4 regions of the Streptomyces sp. NPDC055140 genome follow, and region 3 is predicted to be linked to each of the others. Evidence: riboswitches for the same ligand, from Rfam matches in the RefSeq annotation. Region 3 holds a riboswitch; each other region holds the start of a gene.
The links. Region 3 has a riboswitch for cyclic di-AMP ahead of ACWFR4_RS30045 (C40 family peptidase). Riboswitches for the same ligand answer to the same signal wherever they lie in the genome.

Region 1 (5,432 bases), on a different contig from region 3:
CGTCAACGTCGGCTGGGCCGAGGGCCTTCACGCCCGCCCCGCCTCCATCTTCGTCCGCGCGGCCACGGCGGCCGGCGTCCCCGTGACGATCGCCAAGATCGACGGCACTCCCGTCAACGCCGCCTCCATGCTCGCGGTGCTCGGCCTGGGTGCCGGCGGCGGCGAGGAGATCGTCCTGTCCTCCGACGTCGAGGGTGCGGACATCGCGCTCGACCGTCTGGCCAAGCTGGTCTCCGAGGGGCTCGAGGAGCTTCCCGAGACCGTCTAGTACGGGCCGGTACGGGGTCGCCCAGCACTGACCCCTACCGGGTCTCTGGATTCTTGGGCGCTGTTTACTGCTCGCAGAAGATCGCGCCACATAAAGGGTCTGTTCGGATTTTCCGAGCAGACCCTTTTTCTTTCTGCGGACCTGTTCTCATAATTCCGGGGCAGCGAAAACAGAGCCCCTTGAAATGGGCCGCCCTCTTTGTATACGGCACCTCTGTTAATGCTGGAGCCCCACCGTGTTGACGGGATGTTGCGAAGTCCTCACACGGCCACCCGGGCGGGGGGCGCGCAACCGGTGAGCGACCGCGGCGCGCTCCGTGTGCTGCGCCGTGAGCGCCCGCGCGCGCTCCCCGTCACCGCGCGCCACGGCGTCCACGATCGCCCCGTGCTCGGCCCAGGACTCGGCGGGCTGCGCGGGCTGCTCGACGGTGTACATCCACGCGATCTTGTGGCGGAGCTGCGTGAGCATCGTGATCAGCCCCGGGCTGCCGGACGCCTGCGCCAGCGTCTCGTGGAACCAGCCGCCCAGCGAGCGCAGATCCTCGCTCTGACCTCGCCGAGAGCGCTCCTGACCCAGCCTGACCAGGCCTCGAAGCACCTTCAGGTGCGCCTCGGTGCGGCGCTGCGCGGCGCGGGCGGCGGCGAGCGGCTCGAGGAGCATCCGGATCTCCAGCTGATCCGCCGCCTCCTGCGTGGTGGGTTCGGCGACGCACGCGCCCGCGTGCCTGCGGGTGACGACGAAGCCCTCGGCCTCCAAGGTGCGCAGCGCCTCGCGCACGGGGACGCGGGAGACGCCGTAGCGGCGGGCGAGCACCTCCTCGGTGAGTCTGCCGCCACGCTCGTAGACACCGGAGACGATGTCGTCGCGGATCGCCGTGCATACCGAGTGCGCCGGAATGCGCATGAACCGACCTCCGCCTTAATCCCCGCGAAACGCGGTAGACAGTCGCTCGTACAGCGCGATTGAAGTCCGTTCAGCGCGCTTGCCCAGCGACTCTATTCCAGCGGACGCGAATTTCCGACGGCAGGCCGTAATCCATGGATATTTTTTGGACAGCGCCGCCGGCAACGAACGAGCCGGGCCGGTAACGAGCACGGCTGGTGACGAGCGCGGTCGGTAACGCCGAAAGCCCCGGCTCGGTTAGCCGGGGCTTTCGGTGCGTTGTCGCGAGTACGCGGCGAGGGTCAGACGTTGATGCCGTGCGAGCGCAGGTACGCGACGGGGTCGATGTCCGAGCCGTACTCGGGGCTCGTGCGCGCCTCGAAGTGGAGGTGCGGGCCCGTGACGTTGCCGGTCGCCCCGGAGAGGCCTATCTGCTGACCCGGGGTGACCGTCTGGCCGACGGAGACGCCGATGGACGACAGATGGCCGTACTGCGTGTACGTGCCGTCGTTCATCTTGATGACGATGTTGTTGCCGTAGGCGCCGCCCCAGCCGGCCTCCACGACCGTGCCCGCGCCCACGGCGTGGACCGAGGTGCCGCTGGCGGCGTGGAAGTCGATGCCGGTGTGGCTACCGGAGGACCACAGGCCGCTGCTGGCCTTGTACGCGGTCGACACGTACGAGCCGGTGACGGGCATGACGAAGGCGTTCAGTCGCTTGCGCTCGGCCGCACGGGCGGCGCGCTCCTTGGCCTCGCGCTCCGCCTTGGCCTTCGCCTCGGCCTTGCGCCGCTCCTCCTCGGCCTTCTTCTTGGCCGCGGCCTCGGCCTTCTCCTTCGCGGCGGCCTTGTCGGCGGCCTGCTGCTGGGCGGCGGCCTGCGCGTCGATCTGCTCCGCGAGGGAGTCACCGATGGAGATGGCCTTGGTCAGGCCGGTCTGCTCAAGAGACGCGTCGTCAGCGGCGAGGGCGGGGGCGGCGAGGCCTCCGATGACACCGGTCGTGGTGAGCGCGGCGACGCCGGCGACCTGCGCGGTGGTACGCGTGAGACGGCTCGGGCGACGGTGCTTCCCGGTGGCACGGGTGAACGCCATGGAGTGGCTGATCCTTTCCTTCCTTCTCGCCTACCGGGTTAGCTGACGGGTTCGGAGCAGGAAGGTCTCCTACGGACCCCCTTCAGAGAAGGGCGTCCGATTCACCCCAGGGACGGTGGGTCCCCGGCTCCCCCGGCTCGCGCCTTGGGGGACTCGGCGATGACTGTCCGGCGCCGCGGGCGCGGCGTACATCTGGCGGACAGCCGGACCGACGCTAAGCGGGGCATCTTTCAATCAACAAACGGAACCGGGCTTTTGTAGCGCATGCCACAGGGCAGACAGGCAACCACTGGTTCAATTCGGACATACAGGGGCCCCGGCGGTCATCTCATCCACCGGGGCCCCTCGTTGCACACCGGTCACGGTCAGCCCGTGACGACGGTCACCTCTCCGATGCCGAGCGCCCTGACGGGCTCCTCGATCTGCGCGGCGTCACCGACGAGCACCGTCACCAGACGGTCCATCGGGAAGGCGCTCACGACGGCCGCGGTGGCCTCCACGGTGCCCGTCGCGGCGAGCCGCCGGTACACCTCCGCCTGGAAGTCGTCCGGCAGGTGCTGCTCGACCTGGTCGGCGAGCGTCCCCGCGACGGCCGCGGCGGTCTCGAACTTGAGCGGGGCGACGCCCACCAAGTTCTGTACGGCCACGTCCCGTTCGGCGTCGGTGAGACCCTCCGCCGCGAGCGTGCGCAGCACCTTCCAGAGGTCGTCGAGCGCCGGACCCGTGTTCGGCGTGTCCACGGAGCCGCTGATGGCGAGCATCGCGACGCCCGTCCCGTCCGGCGCCGAGCGCAGCACCTGGGCGAATGCCCGCACGCCGTAGGTGTATCCCTTCTCCTCGCGCAGGACGCGGTCCAGGCGGGAGGTGAGGGTGCCGCCCAGGCAGTACGTGCCGAGCACCTGCGCCGGCCACACCCGGTCGTGCTTGTCCGCGCCGACGCGGCCGATCAGGATCTGCGTCTGCACCGCGCCCGGCCGGTCGACGATGACGACCCTGCCGGTGTCGTCGGCCGTCACGGGCGGTACGGGGCGCGGCTCGGCCGTGTTTCCCGTCCAGGCGCCCAGCGTGTCCGCGAGCAGCGCGTCGAGGTCGATGTCCGCGAGGTCGCCCACGACGACCGCGGTGGCCGTGGCGGGGCGCACGTGCCGGTCGTAGAAGGCGCGTACGGCCGCCGCGTCGATGGCCGCGACGGTCTCTTCGGAGCCCTGGCGCGGGCGGGACATGCGCGCGGTGGCCGGGAAGAGCTGCTTCGAGAGCTCCTTGGCGGCGCGGCGGCCGGGGTTCGCCGTCTCGTGCGGGATCTCGTCGAGCCGGTTGCGCACCAGACGTTCGATCTCGCTGTCCGCGAAGGCGGGTGCCCTGAGGGCGTCGGCGAGCAGACCGAGCGCCTTCGGCAGGCGGGAGACGGGGACCTCCAGGGAGACCCGTACGCCGGGGTGGTCGGCGTGCGCGTCGAGGGTGGCGCCGCAGCGCTCGAGCTCGGCGGCGAACTCCTCGGCGGCAAGCTTGTCGGTGCCTTCGGAAAAGGCCCTCGCCATGATGGTGGCAACGCCGTCGAGCCCGGCGGGTTCGGCCTCCAGGGGCGCTTCGAGATTGATCTCGATGGCGACGACCTGCTGGCCCGGACGGTGGCAGCGCAGCACCGTCAGGCCGTTGTCGAGGGTGCCGCGCTCGGGCGCGGGGAACGCCCACGGCCGCGCCGTGCCGGCCTGAGGCTGCGGGTGGAAGTCCATGGTCGCGAGCTCGGTCACTTGCCGGCCTCCTTGTCTGCGGTCCCGTCTGCGGTCTCGTTTGTGGTCGCTGCGGCGGTCTCGTCAGTCGTCCCGCCGGCGATCTCGTCGGCGGTCTCGTCGGCCTCTTCGGGGGTCGTGGGCTCGTAGACGAGCACCGCGCGGTTGTCGGGGCGCAGATGGGCCTTGGCCACCTCCTTGACCTCCTCGGCGGTGATGTCGAGGACGCGCCGGACGGCGGTCAGGGCGAGCTGCGGGTCACCGAACAGGACGGCGAACCTGCACAGTTCGTCGGCGCGGCCCGAGACCGTGCCCAGCCGGTCGAGCCACTCGCGCTCCAACTGGGCCTGGGCGCGCTCCATTTCCTCCGGGGTGGGCCCGTCGGCGGCAAACCGCGCGAGCTCCTCGTCGACGGCCTCCTCGATGACCGGGACCTCGACGTCGGCGGACGTCTTCACGTCCAGCCATCCCACGGAGGGCGCCCCCGCGAGCCGCAGGAGACCGAACCCGGCGGCGACGGCGGTCTGGTCGCGCCGTACGAGACGGTTGTAGATCCGGGACGACTCGCCGCCGCCGAGGACCGTCAGGGCCAGGTCGGCCGCGTCGCACGCGCGCGTACCGTCCTGCGGCAGCCGGTAGGCGGCCATCAGCGCGCGGGCCGGGACCTCCTCCTCGATGACCTCGCGCACGCCCTCACCGATCAGGTCGGACAGGGCGCCGTCGCGCGGGGGCTGCTTGCCGTCGTGGCGCGGGATGGAGCCGAAGTACTTCTCGACCCAGGCCAGCGTCTGCTCGGGGTCGATGTCCCCGACGACCGAAAGGACGGCGTTGTTCGGGGCGTAGTACGTACGGAAGAAGTTTCGCGCGTCCTCCAGCGTGGCCGCGTCCAGGTCGGCCATGGAGCCGATGGGCGTGTGGTGGTACGGGTGGCCCTCCGGGTACACGAGGGCGGTCAGCTTCTCGAACGCGGTCCCGTACGGAACGTTGTCGTAGCGCTGGCGGCGCTCGTTCTTGACGACGTCGCGCTGGTTCTCCATCGACTCCTCGTCGAGCGCGGCGAGGAGGGAGCCCATCCGGTCGGCCTCCAGCCAGAGCGCGAGCTCCAGCTGGTGGGTCGGCATGGTCTCGAAGTAGTTGGTGCGCTCGAAACTCGTCGTCCCGTTCAGCGAGCCGCCGGCGCCCTGCACCAGCTCGAAGTGCCCGTTCCCGTGGACCTGCTTCGAGCCCTGGAACATCAGGTGCTCGAAGAGGTGAGCCAGGCCTGTGCGGCCCTTGACCTCGTGGCGCGAGCCGACGTCGTACCAGAGGCAGACGGCTGCGACCGGGGTCAGGTGGTCCTCGGAGAGCACCACGCGCAGCCCGTTGTCGAGGCGGTGCTCGGTCGCTGTCAGGCCGCCGGAGCCGGCCTCGGCGGTGGCCGTGTGACCCATGGGCATGTACGTCCCTTCGATCGCGGAACTA
Region 2 (5,432 bases), on a different contig from region 3:
GCGGCGGCTGCGCCGGCCACGGCTGGTCCGGGTCCGCCGGCACCTCGACGCCGAGCGCCTGCCCCGCCCGCAGCGCGACCCGCGTGTGCCCCTCGGGCGAAAGGTGCAGCCGGTCGTCGTCCCAGGCACGGCGGTCCTGGACGGTCTTGAGGGACCACAGGTCGAGCACCGGGCAGCCGTAGCGGTCGGCGACCGCGCGCACATGCCCGTTGTACGTCGCGATCTTGCCGCGCAGATGCTTGAGGACCGGGACGTCACGGGTGTCGAAGCCGGTGGTCACCATGACCGTGCCGACAGCGGAGGTCAGCCGGGCCACGGCCTTCTCGAAGCGTTCCGCGACGTCGTCGGGGTCGGTGCCGGGACGGATGATGTCGTTGCCGCCGGCGGCGAAGGTCACCAGGTCCGGGGCGAGTTCGACGGCCCGCGGCAGCTGGTCCTCCACGATCTGGTCGAGGAGCTTGCCGCGCACGGCAAGGTTCGCGTATCGGAAGGAGTGCTCGGGGGTCCGGTCGTCCAGGAGGACGGCGAGACGGTCGGCCCAGCCCACGAAGGCCCCGTCGGGACCGGGGTCCCCGACACCTTCGGTGAAGCTGTCCCCCACCGCCGCGTAGGACCGAATCGTGCCGCCGCTGAGTGATCTCGATTCGTTTGCCACGACCACACATCTTTCACCCTGCGATGTGACCTACGCGACCGTAGGAAGGGGTTGACGGGTGGTGATATAGCCCACCCGGTCAGTTTCGCGATTTCAGGAATACGACGGGGATACGACAAAGGGGCGGGCCCGGAACCGGACCCGCCCCTTCACGTCACGCCTCGACGAGACACCTTCACGTCACACCGTCAGGTCAGAGCGACGTCACACCGCCGGGGTCAGAGCGAGACCCCGTGCGCACGGAGGTAGGCGACCGGGTCCACGTCCGAGCCGTAGCTCGGGGTGGTGCGGATCTCGAAGTGCAGGTGCGGTCCCGTGACGTTGCCGGTCGCGCCGGAGAGGCCGATCTGCTGGCCCTCGGTCACGGTCTGCCCGGACGAGACGGAGAGGGACGACATGTGGGCGTACTGCGAGTACTTGCCGTCGGCGTGCTGGATGACGACCTCGTTGCCGTACGCGCCGTCAAGGCCGGCCGACACGACGGTGCCCGCGCCTATGGCCTTGATCGGAGTGCCCGTCGGGACCACGAAGTCGACACCGGTGTGGTAGCCGCTGGACCACATGCTGCCCGCGGTCTTGTACGCCGTGCCGACGGAGGCGCCCTGGACGGGCAGCGCGTAGCCGGAACCGGTAGCGGCCTTGGGTGCGGAAGCCTGCGTGGCGGTGGCCGAGGACTTCGCGGCGGGGGCCGCGGCCTTCTGGCCGATCGTCAGCTTCAGGCCCGGATGGATCAGGGACGGGTCGCCGCCGACGGCCGAGCGGTTGTCGGAGTAGAGCTTCTTCCAGCCGCCGCTGACGTTCTGCACGTCGGCGATCTTCGAAAGCGTGTCCCCGCCCTTGACGGTGTAGGTCTTGGCAGCGGCGGGAGCGGCCGCGGCCTTCACGGCCGAGTGGGCGGCCGCGGGAGTCGCGGCGTGGGCGCCGGAGCCACCCATCAGCGGCAGCGCGAGCGCGACGCCGCCCATTCCGGCGACGGCGATCGTGCGTGCGAAGCGCTGGGACTTGGGACGGCGGTGCTTACCCTTCGCGGGCATGGGGGATTCCTCTCCGTCGCCTGCGAGGTGAGCTGTCGGGTTCGGACTGGAGTTGCCCGGCCGCGCCCCTTTCGGGCACGGCTTCACCCCGAGCCGTTTCCGGTGTCCCGGAAACGGCGGTCTACCTGGGTCCCCCACTCCTGCCGAGCACGGATCGATGTGCGGATTCCGGGCGGCGGCAGGATTAGGCGGTCCGTCCGGATTGCGCTGAACGTAAGCGAGCGGAGAGCGCTGGGACAAGCCGCGAATTCCCCTGGGCATTCCGGTTCTTGATCCTTAAATGATCCTTTCCGGAAAAGGCCGTCACGCTCCGTCGATTCACGATCTTTGCAACTGCGATACCTGCTGAAAATCCATTCGGCCCCGCCGCCACGCACGGTCACCGCTATGACCCTGCTCACCCATCGGCCACCATATGGCTGTATTTCAGGGCCAGTTATCTCGTAAGGCTCGATTGCCTACCTATCGGTTCATTTCGGGCATTTAATACGCAATCGCCAGCCACCTCTCACATGGGTGCCCCTGGCAGCCATGTCGTATCGTCGAACGCGCCCGCAGGCGAGCAGCGCCGCGGCCGACCGGGAGGAGCCCCCGTGACGCAGCAGGTCCCGTCCACCGAGCCCGAGTTGGCCGGAGTGCGCAACTTCCGCGATGTCGGTGGTCTCCCGACCGTGGACGGCCGTCGGGTCAAGCAGGGCGTGCTGTTCCGCAGTGGTCACCTCGCGCACGCCACGGACGAGGACGCCGCGTTCCTCTCCTCGCTCGGGCTGCACACGATCTTCGACTTCCGCAACGCCGCCGACCAGCGCCTCGAAGGCCCCGACGTCACGCTGCCCGGCGTGCGGAACGTGAATCTGCCGCTGACCGACCCGGCGGACGGCGCCGAGTTCTGGCAGATGGTGCGCGACGGCAACCTCGACGACCTGCGCGCCGCCCTCGCCGAGGGCCAGGCCGCGAACCGCATGATCACGTCGTACCGGGCGATCATCACGGAGCGCACCGCCGAGCACAGCCAGGTCCTGCACTCCCTCGCCGAGGACAGCGTGCCGGCGCTCATGCACTGCGCGGCGGGCAAGGACCGCGCGGGCCTGTCGATAGCGGTCACGCTCCTGGCCGTCGGTGTGGAGCGCGACGCCATCGAGGCGGACTACCTGGAGTCGAACGCGACGCACCGCCGCTACAAGGTGCACCGCAGCAGTGCCTCGAAGGACGCGATGTCCCCCGAGGTCATGGAGCTGCTGAGCCCGCTGTTCGACGCCCGCGCCACGTATCTGGCGGCCGCCTTCGAGCAGGTCGCGCAGACCTGGGGCTCCACCGACCGCTACCTGGAGGAAGGCCTCAAGCTGTCCCCCGCCCAGCGCGAGCGGCTGCGCGAGCGCCTCCTCGACTGAGGCTCACCGGCCGCACGCCGGGCGCGTCACCCGCGCGACGCCCCCAGCGTGAACAGCAGATAGATGAAGCCCGCGACGAGGTGCCCGGCGAAGACGTAGACGAGCAGGCGCACCCAGATGCCGCGCGGGAGCTTGTCCTCGATGTCGCGGCGGGCGGGCCGCTCCGGCTCGGTCACGTCGTTCGGCTCTGAGCTCATTGGGGGCCTCCTTGGGTCCGTTCGCCGGCGCCCGTCGCCGGGCCGAGACACAGCGCGGCGGACGGGCTCTGCAGCAGGGTGTGTACGAAGAGGAGCTCGGCGCCGTCGCGGTCGGCGGCGGCGATCCGGTGCGGGGTGAGCGAGTCGAAGTGCGCGCTGTCCCCGGGCGCGAGCGCGTACGCGGTGTCCCCGAGGCGCAGCCGCAGCCGCCCTTCGAGCACGTACAGCCACTCCTCACCGGGGTGGACCCGCACGATGTCGCCCTGGGCGCCGAACGGCACGTGCACGCGCAAGGCCTGCATGCCGCGCCCCGGGGCGCCCGCCTGCCGGTAGATCCAGCCGCCCGCCTCGGTGGGCTCCATGTCGCCGGAGCGCACGACGGCGTCCCTGTCGGCAGGCGTCTCGCCCAGGAGCTCGGAGACCGTCGTACCGTAGGTGCGGGCGAGGGCGAGCAGCATCGGGAGCGAGGGCTGACGGCGGCCCGTCTCCAGGCGGGAGAGGTGCGCGGGCGAGAGCCCGGCGGCGCGGGCCGCGGCCTCCAGGGTCAGGGCGGCGCGGCGCCGGAGTTCGCGCAGCTGCGGGGCGACGGCGGGCAGCTCCGTGGGTTCCGGAGCCGGCTCCGGAGGGGCAGGGCTCATACCGTCGATTGAGCCAGAGCCGTACCTCTGAGGCAAATTTCTTGCCCCAGAGGCAAACAGCGACCTTCTTACGGTGACCTTCTTTTTGAAGCGCCCTTCCGAAGCGGTCAGCGGTTGGCGACCGCCTGCTTCACCAGCGTCTTGCCGAAGTCCCACATCAGCCCGCCGCCCGAGTGCGCGTCGTCCATGACGGCGGTGAACGCCTCGACGAAGCGGTCCACCTCACGCTCCCCGATGATCAGCGGCGGGATCAGCTTGATGACCTCCAGATGGTCGCCGGAGACCTGCGTGAGGATCCGGTGCTTCTGGAGCAGCGGCACGACGACCATCTGCGCGAAGAGACCCTTGCGCGCGGCCTGGAGCATCGTCCAGCGGCTGCGCAGCTTCAGCGACTTCGGCCGCCCGAACTCGATGCCGATCATCAGGCCGCGGCCGCGTACGTCGCTCAGCAGCTCGTAGCGGTCGACGAGCGCGGTGAGCCGGGACTTCAGGAGCTCACCGGTCGCCCGGGCGTTCGCGACGACCTCCTCGTTCTCCATCACGGAAAGCACGGCGAGCCCTGCGGCCATGGCCTGCGCGTTCGCGCCGAAGCTGGCCGAGTGCACGAGGACGCGGTCCATGGACGAGTAGACCTTCTTGAAGATCCAGTCCTTGCCGAGCGTCGCGCCGACGGGCACATAGCCGCCGGAGAGCGCCTTCGCCACGCATACGAGGTCGGGTTCGACGCCCTCCTCGTGCTGGTAGGCGTAGAAGTCCCCCGTCCTGCCGAGGCCCGTCTGCACCTCGTCCGCGATGAGCAGCGCCTTGTGCTGGTGGAGCAGCTCCTGAGCGGCGTGCAGATAGCCGGGCGGCGTCCCGTGGACCCCCTTGCCCTGGATGGGCTCGACGATCAGCCCCGCCACGTCACCCTTGACGAGTTCCGCGCGCAGGGCGTCGAGGTCACCGAGCGGCAACGCCGTGTCCGGCAGGAGCGGCGCGAAGCCGTCCCGGAATCCGGACTCGCCGTTCACGGACAGAGACCCGGTGGTCAGCCCGTGGAAGGCGTGACCGCAGTACAGGACCCTGGGCCTGCCCGTGGCGTACCGGGCGAACTTCAGCGCCGTCTCGACGGCCTCCGTCCCGCTGTTGCCGAAGAAGACCCGGTCCAGGTGCGGGCTGTGCGCGAGGAGCCGTTCGGCGAGGAGGCCCGGCAGCGGCTGGCAGTCGAAGCGGGTGAGGTCGGCGAGCGAGGCGTCGAGGACGTCGTGCAGCGCCTTGCGGACGACGGGGTGGTGCCGGCCGAGGCCCATCACGCCGAACCCGGCGAGCATGTCCAGGTAGTCGTTGCCGTCCTCGTCCCAGAAGTAGGCGCCTTCCGCCCGCTCGTAGACCTTGTCGAAGCCGATGGTGTGCAGCATGCGCGGGAGCTGGTGGTTGAGGTACTTGGCGTGCAGCTCGTAGCGCTCGGCGCCGCGGTCGGCCAGGAGTCTTGCGAGATCGAACTCCTTGCTCATACGTCGTCGCTCCCCTTGCCGGCC
Region 3 (5,432 bases):
ACCGCACCGCGACGCACAGGTAGGGCGGCAGCCCGGGCGGGACGGTTCGGGGCGCCGTCGATGTCAGTGGCTGCGCGTAGCGTCGACGTGTCAACTGTTCGTGCTGCATGGCTGCTTGCGCGGATCCGACGGAGCCCCGCCCGGAACAGCGCCCGCGGCGGGGCCTCGCGCGCCTAGGCTCCGCGCATGGAACAGAGCGAGATCATCTTGCGCGCAATCGGCGTCCTGACCGAGACCCAGGAAATGGTGCGCAGGCTCAGCAAGGAAGCCGAGCCCGACATCGAGGCCGAGGACGCCCAGCTCGGGCGCCTGGTGACAGAGGTGTTCCCCTCCATCGAGATCCCGGCGGAATCGAGCGTGGAGGAGGCGGCGGAGGCCACCGTCGCAGCACTGATGCCGGTGACGATCTCCCTGGTGGGCGCGTTCGCGTTCCTCTTCTCCGAGCTCGCCGAGGTGCATGACGCGGGCCGGACCGACATCAAGACCGCCGACCTCCTGCAACACCTCGCGCTGCGCCTGTCCAGGTCGGACGACGGCGACCGGTAGCCACGACACAGGAGAACGGAGCAGGGGGTCGGCCGGCGCCTCGGGCGCGGGCCGGCCCCTTTTCGCGTTTCTCGCAGCCTGAGCCCTCCCTTTCGCGTTTCTCGCACCCTGAGCCCTACTCGACCATCCGTACGTCCTGTACATTTTTTACAGAAGCAGCGACAGAGTTCCGCGCTCACGGAGGCATGTGCCATGAACCGACCTTCCGCCCGCTACGTCCTGCCCGAGTTCACCGAGCGCACCTCGGCCGGGCACCGCACCCTCGATCCGTACTCCAAGCTCCTGGAGGAGCGGATCGTCTTTCTGGGGACGCCGATCGACGACATCTCCGCGAACGACGTGATGGCGCAGTTCATGCACCTCGAGTACGCCGCGCCGGACCGGGACATCTCGCTGTACATCAACTCCCCCGGCGGCTCGTTCAGCGCGATGACGGCGATCTACGACACGATCCGGTTCGTCAGCTGCGAGGTCGAGACCGTGTGCCTCGGGCAGGCCGCCTCCGCCGCCGCCGTGCTCCTGGCGGCCGGGACGCCGGGGAAGCGGGCCGTGCTGCCCGGCGCGCGCGTGGTGATCCATCAGCCGGGGCTGCCCGAGCCCGCGCAGGGCCAGCCGACCGACCTGGAGATCCAGGCCCGTGAACTGGTACGCATGCGCGCCCAGCTGGAGGAACTGCTCGCGCGGCACACCGGGCAGAGCCGCGAGCGCATCGGCGCCGATATCGAGCGGGACACGATCCTCCGGGCCCAGGACGCCGTCGAGTACGGGCTCGCGGACCGGGTCATCGACAACCGTAAGACGTCCGGTTCGGCCCCCGGCGCCAGGTGAGCCGACGATGCTGCCGCCCGAACTGCCTCCGCTGCCCGCACTGACGCGGGCCGAGTGCGAACTCCTCGACCGCTATCTGGAGGTGGTCGATCTGCTCGGAAGGATCAACCCGGCCAGGAGCGACCACACGTACGGCGGACTGCGCGCCGCTCAAGCGCTCGTCGGCAGGGCGACGGCTCTCAGGGACGCCCTGACGCTCATGCATCAGCGGGGCGAGAGCGAGGTCCACGCGACGACGCTGGCCCAGGCTTTGCGGGTCCTGGACGGAGAAAGGAGGTCACAACGGGTCACAGTGCCGCCGGAGCCGGTCAATTGACGGTGCATTCGAGACCGAAGCGGTCGACGCGAACCGTCCGGACCCGGGCCGAAACGGACCAGAAGAGGTACCCACATACGGAGTAGCCGGTACTCGCACATGCGAACCGGAAGAGTTGCGCGGAACGCCTACGCAGAGTCCGGGATTCCGCCTTCCGCTGCTGGTGCGGGCGTCGCCGGGACCCCCGCGCCGGGGTGGAAAGGTGTGCTGTCCACCCGAACAGGTCAGTCGTGAGGACACTCACTCAACGCCGATTCGGCGCTGCGTTCGCGCCGTTCGTGCGTGAAGATCCCTTCCGACGACAAGCCCCCGCCGCCGCGGCGGGGCGGTCCGTGCGGACGCCGAGTCCTGCCGCCGTACGGATGCCAGGTCGACAGAAGTGGATCGGCAGGAGTGGAGGACCCGAGCACGACGGGCCGCCGGAGCTGTTTTCCGGGCCGGCCCTTGGGGTGAAGCCGCACATCGCGGCCGGGCAACTTCGCCAGCCCGAATCCGACAGGTCATCCTTCACAGGCGGCTGACGAAGGGTTGCGCATGACTGCGCTCAATCGTGTCCCGTCGCTGCTCGCCCGGGCCGGAACCGCCTCGGCCCTCACACTCGCCGTAACGGGTGGCAGCCTGCTGGTCCCCGGAGCCGCGCCCGAAGCGGAAGCCGCGCCACCGGCGACGAAGGCACTCCAGATCGCGGCCTCCAAGAGGGGAAGCCCCTACCGGTGGGGCGCCACTGGGCCGCACACATTCGACTGCTCGGGCCTGACGCTCTACTCGTTCAAGGCTGCGGGAAAGAAGCTGCCCCGCACCGCCGCCCAGCAGTACAACAAGACCCGCCATGTCTCCGCATCCCATCGAAAACGCGGTGACCTGGTCTTCTTCCATTCGGGTTTCGGTGTCTACCACGTCGGCATCTACGCCGGGAAGGGAAAGATCTGGCACTCGCCGAAGACCGGTGACGTGGTGCGACTCCAGCGGATCTGGACGAAGAGCGTCTGGTACGGGCGCGTGCGCTAGCGCCGCCTGACGGGTCCCCGGGCGCCCTGGGGACCCGTCAGGCGCCGGAGAGTACTCACATCCGCCCCGTCCGCCTCGGAACCGCGCGATGGGGTACTCGTGGTCGTATGGACGAGGACCGAACGGCAGGCGACGACGACGCCCCACGCGCCCCGGGCCCGCCGAGCGGAGGCCTGGACCGGCACGAGACGCCGCTGGAGCGCGCGGACCGGAACTTCGGCGAGCTGCTCCAGGAGCTGAGAGTCACCCAGACGGGCGTGCAGATCCTCTTCGCGTTCCTGCTGACGCTGGCGTTCACTCCGCGGTTCCCGTCGCTGGACGCCATGCAGCGCGCGACCTACATCGCGACGCTGCTGCTCGCGGTGCTCGCCGCCGCGCTGTTCACGGCGCCCGCGGCGCTGCACCGCGCGCTGTTCCGGCGCGGTGCCAAGCCGCAGATCGTGCAGATGTCCTCGCGGCTCGCCACGGCCGGCCTGAGCGTTCTGGTGCTCGCCCTGACCGGGTCCGTGCTGCTCGTCGTGGATGTCACGGCGGGGCGGGCGGCGGGGATCGCGGCGGGGGCGGGAACGTTCGCGGTCTGTGCGGGCCTGTGGGGTGTGCTGCCGCGTCTGGTGCGGCGCTCGCTCACCCGGGCGCAGAAGGGGACGGACACTGCGTCCCCGTAGCCGCCTTCTTACCTGCCGGCCTTCACACCTGTTGGACAGGGACCGTCCACGGCAGGGCGATCCATACGGTCTTGCCGCCTTCGGGGGCGGGCCTGACCGACAGGCTTCCGCCGCACTCGACGGTCAGCCAGCGGATGATCACCATGCCGCGCCCGTTGTCCTGCTGAACGGCGGCCGGGAGCCGCTTCGGGTAGCGCGGGTGGCTGTCCGTGACGCCGATGCGCAGGTGTTCGTCGCGCTCCAACTGCACGTCGACCTTGAAGACGGGCGACTGTCCGCGGGTGTGCATCACGGCGTTCGTGGCGAGTTCGGAGACGATGAGCCGGACCGTGTCGGCGGTTTCCGCATCGCGCGGCATGCCCCATTCGGCGAGTACGTCGCTGACATATGTGCGGGCCGAGGAGACCGAGGCGGGATCGCTCGGCAGAGTGACGGATGCTTCCTGGTGATCTGCCATGGCGACGTCGTCCCTTTTTTCGCCGGGGCCTGAATCCGACACATCGCGGATGACTCGAGGCGACCCCCGGACTGGTGCTTCGCGCCAGAGTGCCATTCCCACCCGGCCGGTGGAGCCGATCCCCCGAGATATGCATATATCTGTCGCTCGAAGCGGTGAACTCTGCCTCGGTGGACCGCATTTGGGCGTACGCCGCCTGCTTCCTCTACCGTCGGCTCAGAACACCGATCCGCCGGGCCGGAAGGAGCCGGGCCGCACAGGTCCGAGGAGACAGGATGAAACACGGTCCGGCGGTGCGCCGCCGCAGGCTCGGCGCGGAGCTGCGCGCGCTGCGTGCCCGCGCGGGGCTCACAAGTGGCGAGACGGCCCGGCTCGTCGGCTGGCACCAGTCGAAAGTGAGCCGTATCGAGACCGGGCGCAGCGGCGTGAAAGCGTCGGACGTGCGCCTCCTGCTCGACGCGTTCGAGGTCGCGGACCCCGGCATACGGGATCTGCTGGTCGCGCTGGCCGGGTCGGGGGACGACGGCGGCCAGCACTGGTGGCACGCCTACCGGGGTCTTCTACCGCCCGCCTACCGGGACTTCATCAGCCTGGAGTCGCAGGCGTGCCGGGTCAGAACGGTCGAGACGTCCGTCGTGCCGGGCCTCCTCCAGACGCCCGACTACGCGCGTGCGGTGACCAGGGCCGCGCTCGGCGGGCTGCCGGACGGGCAGGTCGACGCCCTGGTCGAGGTGCGGATCGCCCGGCAGGACGTGCTGCGTTCCGCGTCCCCGCTCCGGCTCAGCGCGGTGCTCGACGAGGCGGTGCTGCGGCGCCCGGTGGGCGGTCCCCGGGTGATGGGGGAGCAGTTGCGTCATCTGGCTGCCATGGCGAAACTTCCCCATGTGCGGCTTCAGGTATTGCCGTTCGCCGCAGGGGAGCATGTCGGACTAACCGGCCCTTTCGTTGTGTTCTCATTTCCGAACACTTCTGATCTGGACGTAGTAGTTCTCGACCATTTGACGAGTAGCCTCTACCTCGAGCGGAAAGAAGACCTCAAGGCGTACACGGATGCCTTCGACACCCTTCGGATCCACGCCCTTTCGCCCGGGGACTCGTTGGATTTCATCGCCGGGATCGCCGGAGCGCACCGCCCTCCGGACAGTGAACGCACGTAAGGAGGCACCATGTCAGCACTGCCTCGGTACGTACCATCCGCCGCGGTTCCCAGCACCTCTCTGCGCGACGCGCCATGGCGGCGAAGCAGCCGAAGCACCGGAATGAACAACTGCGTCGAGACGGCCCCGCTGCGCCGCGGCCCTTCGGCCGGACTGCTCGCCGTGCGCGACTCCAAGCGCACAACCGGACCCGCCCTGCTGTTCTCGCCCTCCGCGTGGGAGGGGTTCCTCAACTCCTTGCGGTGAACGCCGAGTCGGGAGCGTTGCGGCTGATCACCCGTACGGTCTGGGCGATTTGATCGTCGGTCAGGTCGGCGCGGGCGGTCAGCCGCAGACGTGAGATGCCGTCAGGCACCGACGGGGGACGGAAGCAGCCGACGGCGAGGCCGGCTTCGCGGCAGTCCGCCGCCCAGCGCACCGCCTCCTCGGGGGACGGCGCGCGCACGGAGACGACG
Region 4 (5,432 bases), on a different contig from region 3:
GGGCGAGCCGCACCCAGGAACGTATCGACCTCAGGACCAAGCAGCAGGCCGAGCGGAAGCAGGCGGCGGAGGAAGCGGCGCGCAAGGAGCGCCTGCGGCCCAAGTTCGTCCTCCCGGTCACGCAGCGCGGACTGAGCGCGTACTACGGGCAGGCCGGCATTAACTGGATGTCCGTGCACACCGGCATCGACTTCCCCGTCTCGTACGGCACCCCGGTGATGGCCGCGACCGACGGCACCGTCCGTACGCAGTGGAACAGCGCGTACGGGAACATGACGATCCTGACGGCGAAGGACGGCACGGAGACCTGGTACTGCCACCTCTCCAGCCACACCGTGATGAGCGGACCGGTCAAGGCCGGTGACCTCATCGCGCACTCCGGGAACTCCGGCAACTCCACCGGTCCGCACCTGCACTTCGAGGTGCGTCCCGGCGGCGGCTCGGCCGTCGACCCGCTCCCGTGGCTCCGCAGCCACGGACTCGACCCGACGTAGGGCCGAGCCTCCCGGCAGCGGCCTTCCCTACAGCTTCTCCACCGGCGCGTACCGCAGCAGCAGGCGCTTCGGCTTGGGCTCGCCGAAGTCGACCGTCGCCTCCGCGTTCGACCCCGTGCCCTGGACGCCGACGACCGTGCCGAGGCCGAACTGGTCGTGCGTGACCCGGTCTCCCACCGAGAGCGCGACGACGGGCTTCTCCGTCGCCCGGCGTGTGGCGAACGCCGGTGTCGAGCGCGAGCGCGACGACGAGAGGGACGCGGCGATGCCGCTCGTCGGTCCCGCCGACTTGACGGGCGCCATGGCCCCGGTCCGCTTCCACTCCAGATGCGCGTCCGGGATCTCCTCCAGGAAGCGCGACGGCGGGTTGTACGAGGGCTGACCCCAGGCGCTGCGCAGCGTGGAGCGCGTCAGATACAGGCGCTCACGCGCGCGCGTGATGCCGACGTAGGCGAGCCGGCGCTCCTCCTCCAGCTCCTTGACCTGACCGAGGGAGCGCATGTGCGGGAAGACGCCGTCCTCCATGCCGGTCAGGAAGACGACCGGGAACTCAAGGCCCTTGGCGGTGTGCAGCGTCATCAGCGTGATGACGCCGGAGCCGTCGTCCTCCTCGTCCGGGATCTGGTCGGAGTCGGCGACGAGCGCGACCCGCTCCAGGAACCCGGAGAGCGTACCGACGCTCGCCTCGCCCTCACCCTCGGTCGCGCCGTCCGCCGTCGCGCTCTCCTGCTCGAACTCCAGTGCCACGGCCGCGAGTTCCTGAAGGTTCTCGATGCGGGTCTCGTCCTGCGGGTCCGTCGACGACTGCAACTCGGCGAGATAGCCGGTCCGTTCGAGCACGGCCTCCAGGACCGTCGCCGGGCCCGCGCCCGACTCGACGATCGTGCGGAGGTCCTCCATCAGCGTGTTGAACCGCTTCACCGCGTTCGTCGAGCGGGCCGCCATGCCGTACGCCTCGTCGACGCGGCGCAGCGCCTGCGGGAAGGAGATCTTCTCGCGCTGGGAGAGCGCGTCGATCATCGCCTCGGCTCGGTCGCCGATACCTCGCTTCGGCACGTTGAGAATGCGGCGCAGGGGGACGGAGTCCTCGGGGTTGGCGAGCACTCGCAGATAGGCCAGGACGTCCCTGACCTCCTTGCGCTCGTAGAAGCGGACTCCGCCGACGACCTTGTAGGGCAGGCCGACGCGGATGAAGATCTCTTCGAAGACACGGGACTGCGCGTTCGTCCGGTAGAAGACGGCGACGTCGCCGGCCTTCGCGTCGCGCGCGTCCGTGAGCCGGTCGATCTCGTCGGCGACGAACTGCGCCTCGTCGTGCTCGGTGTCCGCGACGTAGCCGGCGATCTGCGCGCCCGCGCCCGCGTTCGTCCACAGATTCTTGGGGCGGCGGGATTCGTTGCGCTCGATGACCGCGTTGGCCGCGGAGAGGATGGTCTGCGTCGAGCGGTAGTTCTGCTCGAGCAGGATCGTGGTCGCGTCGGTGTAGTCCTCCTCGAACTGGAGGATGTTGCGGATGGTGGCTCCGCGGAACGCGTAGATCGACTGGTCGGCGTCACCCACGACGCACAGCTCGGCCGGCGGCAGGTCGCCTTCACGCGGCGGCTCGTCCTCCGCGCGGCCACTGTCGGTCGACCCCACCAGCTCCCTGACCAGCGCGTACTGCGCGTGGTTCGTGTCCTGGTACTCGTCGACCAGGACGTGGCGGAAGCGGCGGTGGTAGTGCTCGGCGACGTCCGGGAAGGCGCGCAGGAGGTTTACCGTCGTCATGATCAGGTCGTCGAAGTCCAGCGCGTTCGCCTCGCGGAGGCGGGACTGGTACATCGCGTAGGCCTGGGCGAGGGTCTTCTCGAAGCCGTCGGCGGCCTGAGCTGCGAAGTCCTCCTCGTCGATGAGCTCGTTCTTCAGGTTCGAGATCTTGGCGCTGAAGGACTTCGGCGGGAACTTCTTCGGGTCCAGGTCGAGGTCGCGGCAGACCAGGGCCATGAGGCGCTTGGAGTCGGCGGCGTCGTAGATCGAGAACGACGACGTGAAGCCGAGCCTCTTCGACTCCCGGCGCAGGATACGGACGCAGGCGCTGTGGAACGTCGACACCCACATCGCGTTCGCCCGCGGGCCCACGAGGGACTCGACGCGCTCCTTCATCTCGCCCGCGGCCTTGTTCGTGAACGTGATCGCGAGGATCTGGCCGGGGTGCACACCGCGCTCGGCGAGGAGGTACGCGATGCGGTGCGTGAGCACGCGGGTCTTGCCGGAACCCGCGCCCGCCACGATGAGCAGCGGGGAGCCGCCGTGGACGACGGCCGCCTTCTGGTTCTCGTTCAGCCCGTCGAGGAGCGCCGCCGGGTCGAGCGCCGGGCGTGGGGCGCCGTCCCGGTAGTACGCGTCCCTGGCCGGGGGCGCGTCGAACTTCCCGTCGAACAGGTCGTCCGGAACGTGCTCCGGAGCCGTGTCGTCCTCGGGCGGCGGCGGGGCATGCTCCTCACTGGCCTTCGAAGCCGTGAGGTCCGCCAGGAAGCTGTCGTCAAAGAGGCTGCTCATCGCTATACGAGTCTAGGCCGCCCCACTGACACCCACGGCCGCCCCGGAAACTTCCCCCCGACTTCGCGGGCCCGGCCACCTCTCGTAGTGCGGTAATCACCCTCCGTGCTGATTACCGGAGGTCGCGAACAAGATTGCCGAAGGTCACGAAAATGTATCGGGCATATCGAACATCAACCTTCACAGCAGCCACACGAGTTGGCTAGCGTGCTCCGCGGGCCGCCCGTCCCCCCGCCGGCAACCGCGCCGCGAACGGGTCGCCCCCGCTGAGTTCAGTACGCCGAGAGGCATGGAACCGGGGACCCACGACCTTTGGGGTGAATCGGCCGACGACCCGTCAGGGCGCGGCCGTAGGGCAGCCTTCCGCATCTCCGCCCGAACCCGACAGCTAACCCGGTAGGCGGTCATGGGAAGGAGACGCGCCCCTTGGCGTCGCACCGCAAGCCGCGCAGCAGGACAGCCGGTCCCCGCACGGCCCCCGTCGTCGGAATCACCACGGCGGCCCTCACCTCCATAGCCCTGCTCTCGCAGAGCGCGACCGCCGCCCCCTCCGCGCCGCCGAAGCCGAGCATGGAAGAGGTCCAGAAGAAGGTCGACACCCTCTACCACCAGGCGGGCGTCGCCACGGAGAAGTACAACGCGGCCAAGGAGCGCACCACCAAGCAGCAGAAGCGCGTCGGGGACCTGCTCGACGACGTCGCGCAGCGCACCGAAAAGCTCAACAAGGCCCGCCAGGAGCTCGGCACTTTCGCCGCCGCCCAGTACCGCACGGGCGCCGTCTCCGACACCGCGACGCTGCTCCTCGCCGACGACGCGCAGGACTACTTCGACCAGGACCAGCTGATGAGCCGGCTCACGAGCCGCCAGAAGAAGGCCGTCGACGACTACCAGACCGAGCAGGCCACCACCACGAAGAAGCGCACCGAGGCGGCCAAGAGCCTGGAGACGCTGACCACTTCGCAGGCCACGCTCAGGAGCACGAAGAGGGACGTCCAGCAGAAGCTCGGCGACGCCCGCGAACTCCTGTCGAAGCTGACCGCCGAGGAGAAGGCGCGCCTCGCGGCGATCGAGAAGAAGAAGCAGGAGACCGCCAGGAAGAAGGCGGAGGAGCTGGCGCGTCAGCAGGCCGAGGCGGAGGCCAAGCGCAAGGCGGCGGAGGAGGCACGCCAGAAGGAGAACCCGGGCACGGGCAGCGGTTCCGGCACGGGTACGGGCTCCGGCAGCACCGGCAGTGGCTACGCCGCCAAGGCCGCGAAGGTCATCGCCTTCGCCGAGTCCCAGATGGGCAAGCCGTACGTGTGGGGCGCCACCGGCCCGGACTCGTACGACTGCTCGGGCCTCACGCAGGCCGCGTGGAAGGCGGCCGGCATCTCGCTGCCGCGCACGACCTGGGACCAGGTCAAGGTCGGCACGACCGTCACCACGGCCAACGCCCAGCCCGGTGACCTGGTCTTCTTCTACGACGACATCAGCCACGTCGGCATCTACATCGGCGACGGCAAGATGATCCACGCCCCGAAGCCGGGTGCGAACGTCCGCGTCGAGTCGATCTACTACATGCCGATCCACAGCGTGGTGCGCCCGGCCTGACCGCCGTCGTGGGGTTACGTTCGGGCGGTGCGCGGCCCGAACACAACCCCAGGTACCGGACCCACGTGGTCCCAGCTCCCGCCGGCCGCCGGCGCCGCCGTCATGGCCACCGGCATCATCTCGGTCGGCCTGAACCTGACCGGTCACTCGGTGCTGTCCGGCATCATGCTGGTGCTCGCCGCCGCCCTCTGGCTGGTCCTCGCGGCGGACTTCGCGAACCGGCTGGTGCGGGAGCGCGACCGCTGGCAGTCCGAGGCCGACACCCCGCCCGCGCTCACCGCGGTCGCGGCGACGACCGTCCTCGGCACCCGGATCTCCATGTTCGGCTGGCAGACCCTGGCCGAGGCGCTCCTCGCCCTGGCCGCGCTCGTCTGGCCGGTGCTCCTCATCAACGTCGTACGGCGCTGGAAGCCGCGGATGCCGGGGGGCGTGTTCCTCGGCTGTGTCGCGACGCAGGGCCTCGTCGTCCTGGCGGCGACGCTCGCGCCCGCGGTCGGCGCGCACTGGCTCGCGTACACCGGGATGGTGCTCTTCTGGGGCGGGGTCGTCCTGTACTGCCTCGCGCTGCTCCACTTCGACCTGCGCGAGGTGGCCTCCGGCGCCGGGGACCAGTGGGTCGCGGGCGGCGCGCTCGCCATCTCCGCCCTCGCCGCGTCGAAGCTCGTCGCGACGGGCCTGTGGAACCAGGACGACACGGACGTCCTGCGCACCATGAGCTTCCTGCTGCTCGCGCTCGATGGGGCCTGGTACGTGGTGCTGGCGCTGGCGGAGGTGCGGTGGCCTCGGCCGCGCTACGACGTGCGGCGCTGG

Region 1: linked by a shared signal. The riboswitch ahead of ACWFR4_RS25410 (M23 family metallopeptidase) and the one ahead of ACWFR4_RS30045 (C40 family peptidase) in region 3 are both predicted to bind cyclic di-AMP.
Region 2: linked by a shared signal. The riboswitch ahead of ACWFR4_RS04825 (M23 family metallopeptidase) and the one ahead of ACWFR4_RS30045 (C40 family peptidase) in region 3 are both predicted to bind cyclic di-AMP.
Region 4: linked by a shared signal. The riboswitch ahead of ACWFR4_RS28010 (NlpC/P60 family protein) and the one ahead of ACWFR4_RS30045 (C40 family peptidase) in region 3 are both predicted to bind cyclic di-AMP.

What each region holds. Positions count from the first base shown of each region.
Region 1 covers NZ_JBSGTG010000014.1:75,431-80,862, reverse strand. Annotated here, with positions in the region: gene ACWFR4_RS25420 (HPr family phosphocarrier protein) at 1-268, shown strand, start outside; gene ACWFR4_RS25415 (GntR family transcriptional regulator) at 485-1,171, opposite strand; gene ACWFR4_RS25410 (M23 family metallopeptidase) at 1,453-2,241, opposite strand; cyclic di-AMP (ydaO/yuaA leader) riboswitch at 2,254-2,410, opposite strand; gene ACWFR4_RS25405 (M16 family metallopeptidase) at 2,607-3,992, opposite strand; gene ACWFR4_RS25400 (M16 family metallopeptidase) at 3,989-5,407, opposite strand.
Region 2 covers NZ_JBSGTG010000002.1:206,028-211,459, forward strand. Annotated here, with positions in the region: gene ACWFR4_RS04820 (SGNH/GDSL hydrolase family protein) at 1-655, opposite strand, end outside; gene ACWFR4_RS04825 (M23 family metallopeptidase) at 874-1,689, opposite strand; cyclic di-AMP (ydaO/yuaA leader) riboswitch at 1,694-1,874, opposite strand; gene ACWFR4_RS04830 (tyrosine-protein phosphatase) at 2,283-3,080, shown strand; gene ACWFR4_RS04835 (DUF6126 family protein) at 3,107-3,277, opposite strand; gene ACWFR4_RS04840 (helix-turn-helix domain-containing protein) at 3,274-3,915, opposite strand; gene ACWFR4_RS04845 (aspartate aminotransferase family protein) at 4,023-5,408, opposite strand; gene dxs (1-deoxy-D-xylulose-5-phosphate synthase) at 5,405-5,432, opposite strand, start outside.
Region 3 covers NZ_JBSGTG010000018.1:108,338-113,769, forward strand. Annotated here, with positions in the region: gene ACWFR4_RS30030 (hypothetical protein) at 187-546, shown strand; gene ACWFR4_RS30035 (ATP-dependent Clp protease proteolytic subunit) at 739-1,374, shown strand; gene ACWFR4_RS30040 (hypothetical protein) at 1,382-1,690, shown strand; cyclic di-AMP (ydaO/yuaA leader) riboswitch at 2,044-2,221, shown strand; gene ACWFR4_RS30045 (C40 family peptidase) at 2,225-2,698, shown strand; gene ACWFR4_RS30050 (DUF6328 family protein) at 2,806-3,363, shown strand; gene ACWFR4_RS30055 (ATP-binding protein) at 3,386-3,820, opposite strand; gene ACWFR4_RS30060 (helix-turn-helix domain-containing protein) at 4,096-4,977, shown strand; gene ACWFR4_RS30065 (DUF397 domain-containing protein) at 4,987-5,223, shown strand; gene ACWFR4_RS30070 (8-amino-7-oxononanoate synthase) at 5,207-5,432, opposite strand, start outside.
Region 4 covers NZ_JBSGTG010000016.1:165,268-170,699, forward strand. Annotated here, with positions in the region: gene ACWFR4_RS28000 (M23 family metallopeptidase) at 1-494, shown strand, start outside; gene pcrA (DNA helicase PcrA) at 522-3,032, opposite strand; cyclic di-AMP (ydaO/yuaA leader) riboswitch at 3,301-3,450, shown strand; gene ACWFR4_RS28010 (NlpC/P60 family protein) at 3,459-4,622, shown strand; gene ACWFR4_RS28015 (tellurite resistance/C4-dicarboxylate transporter family protein) at 4,650-5,432, shown strand, end outside.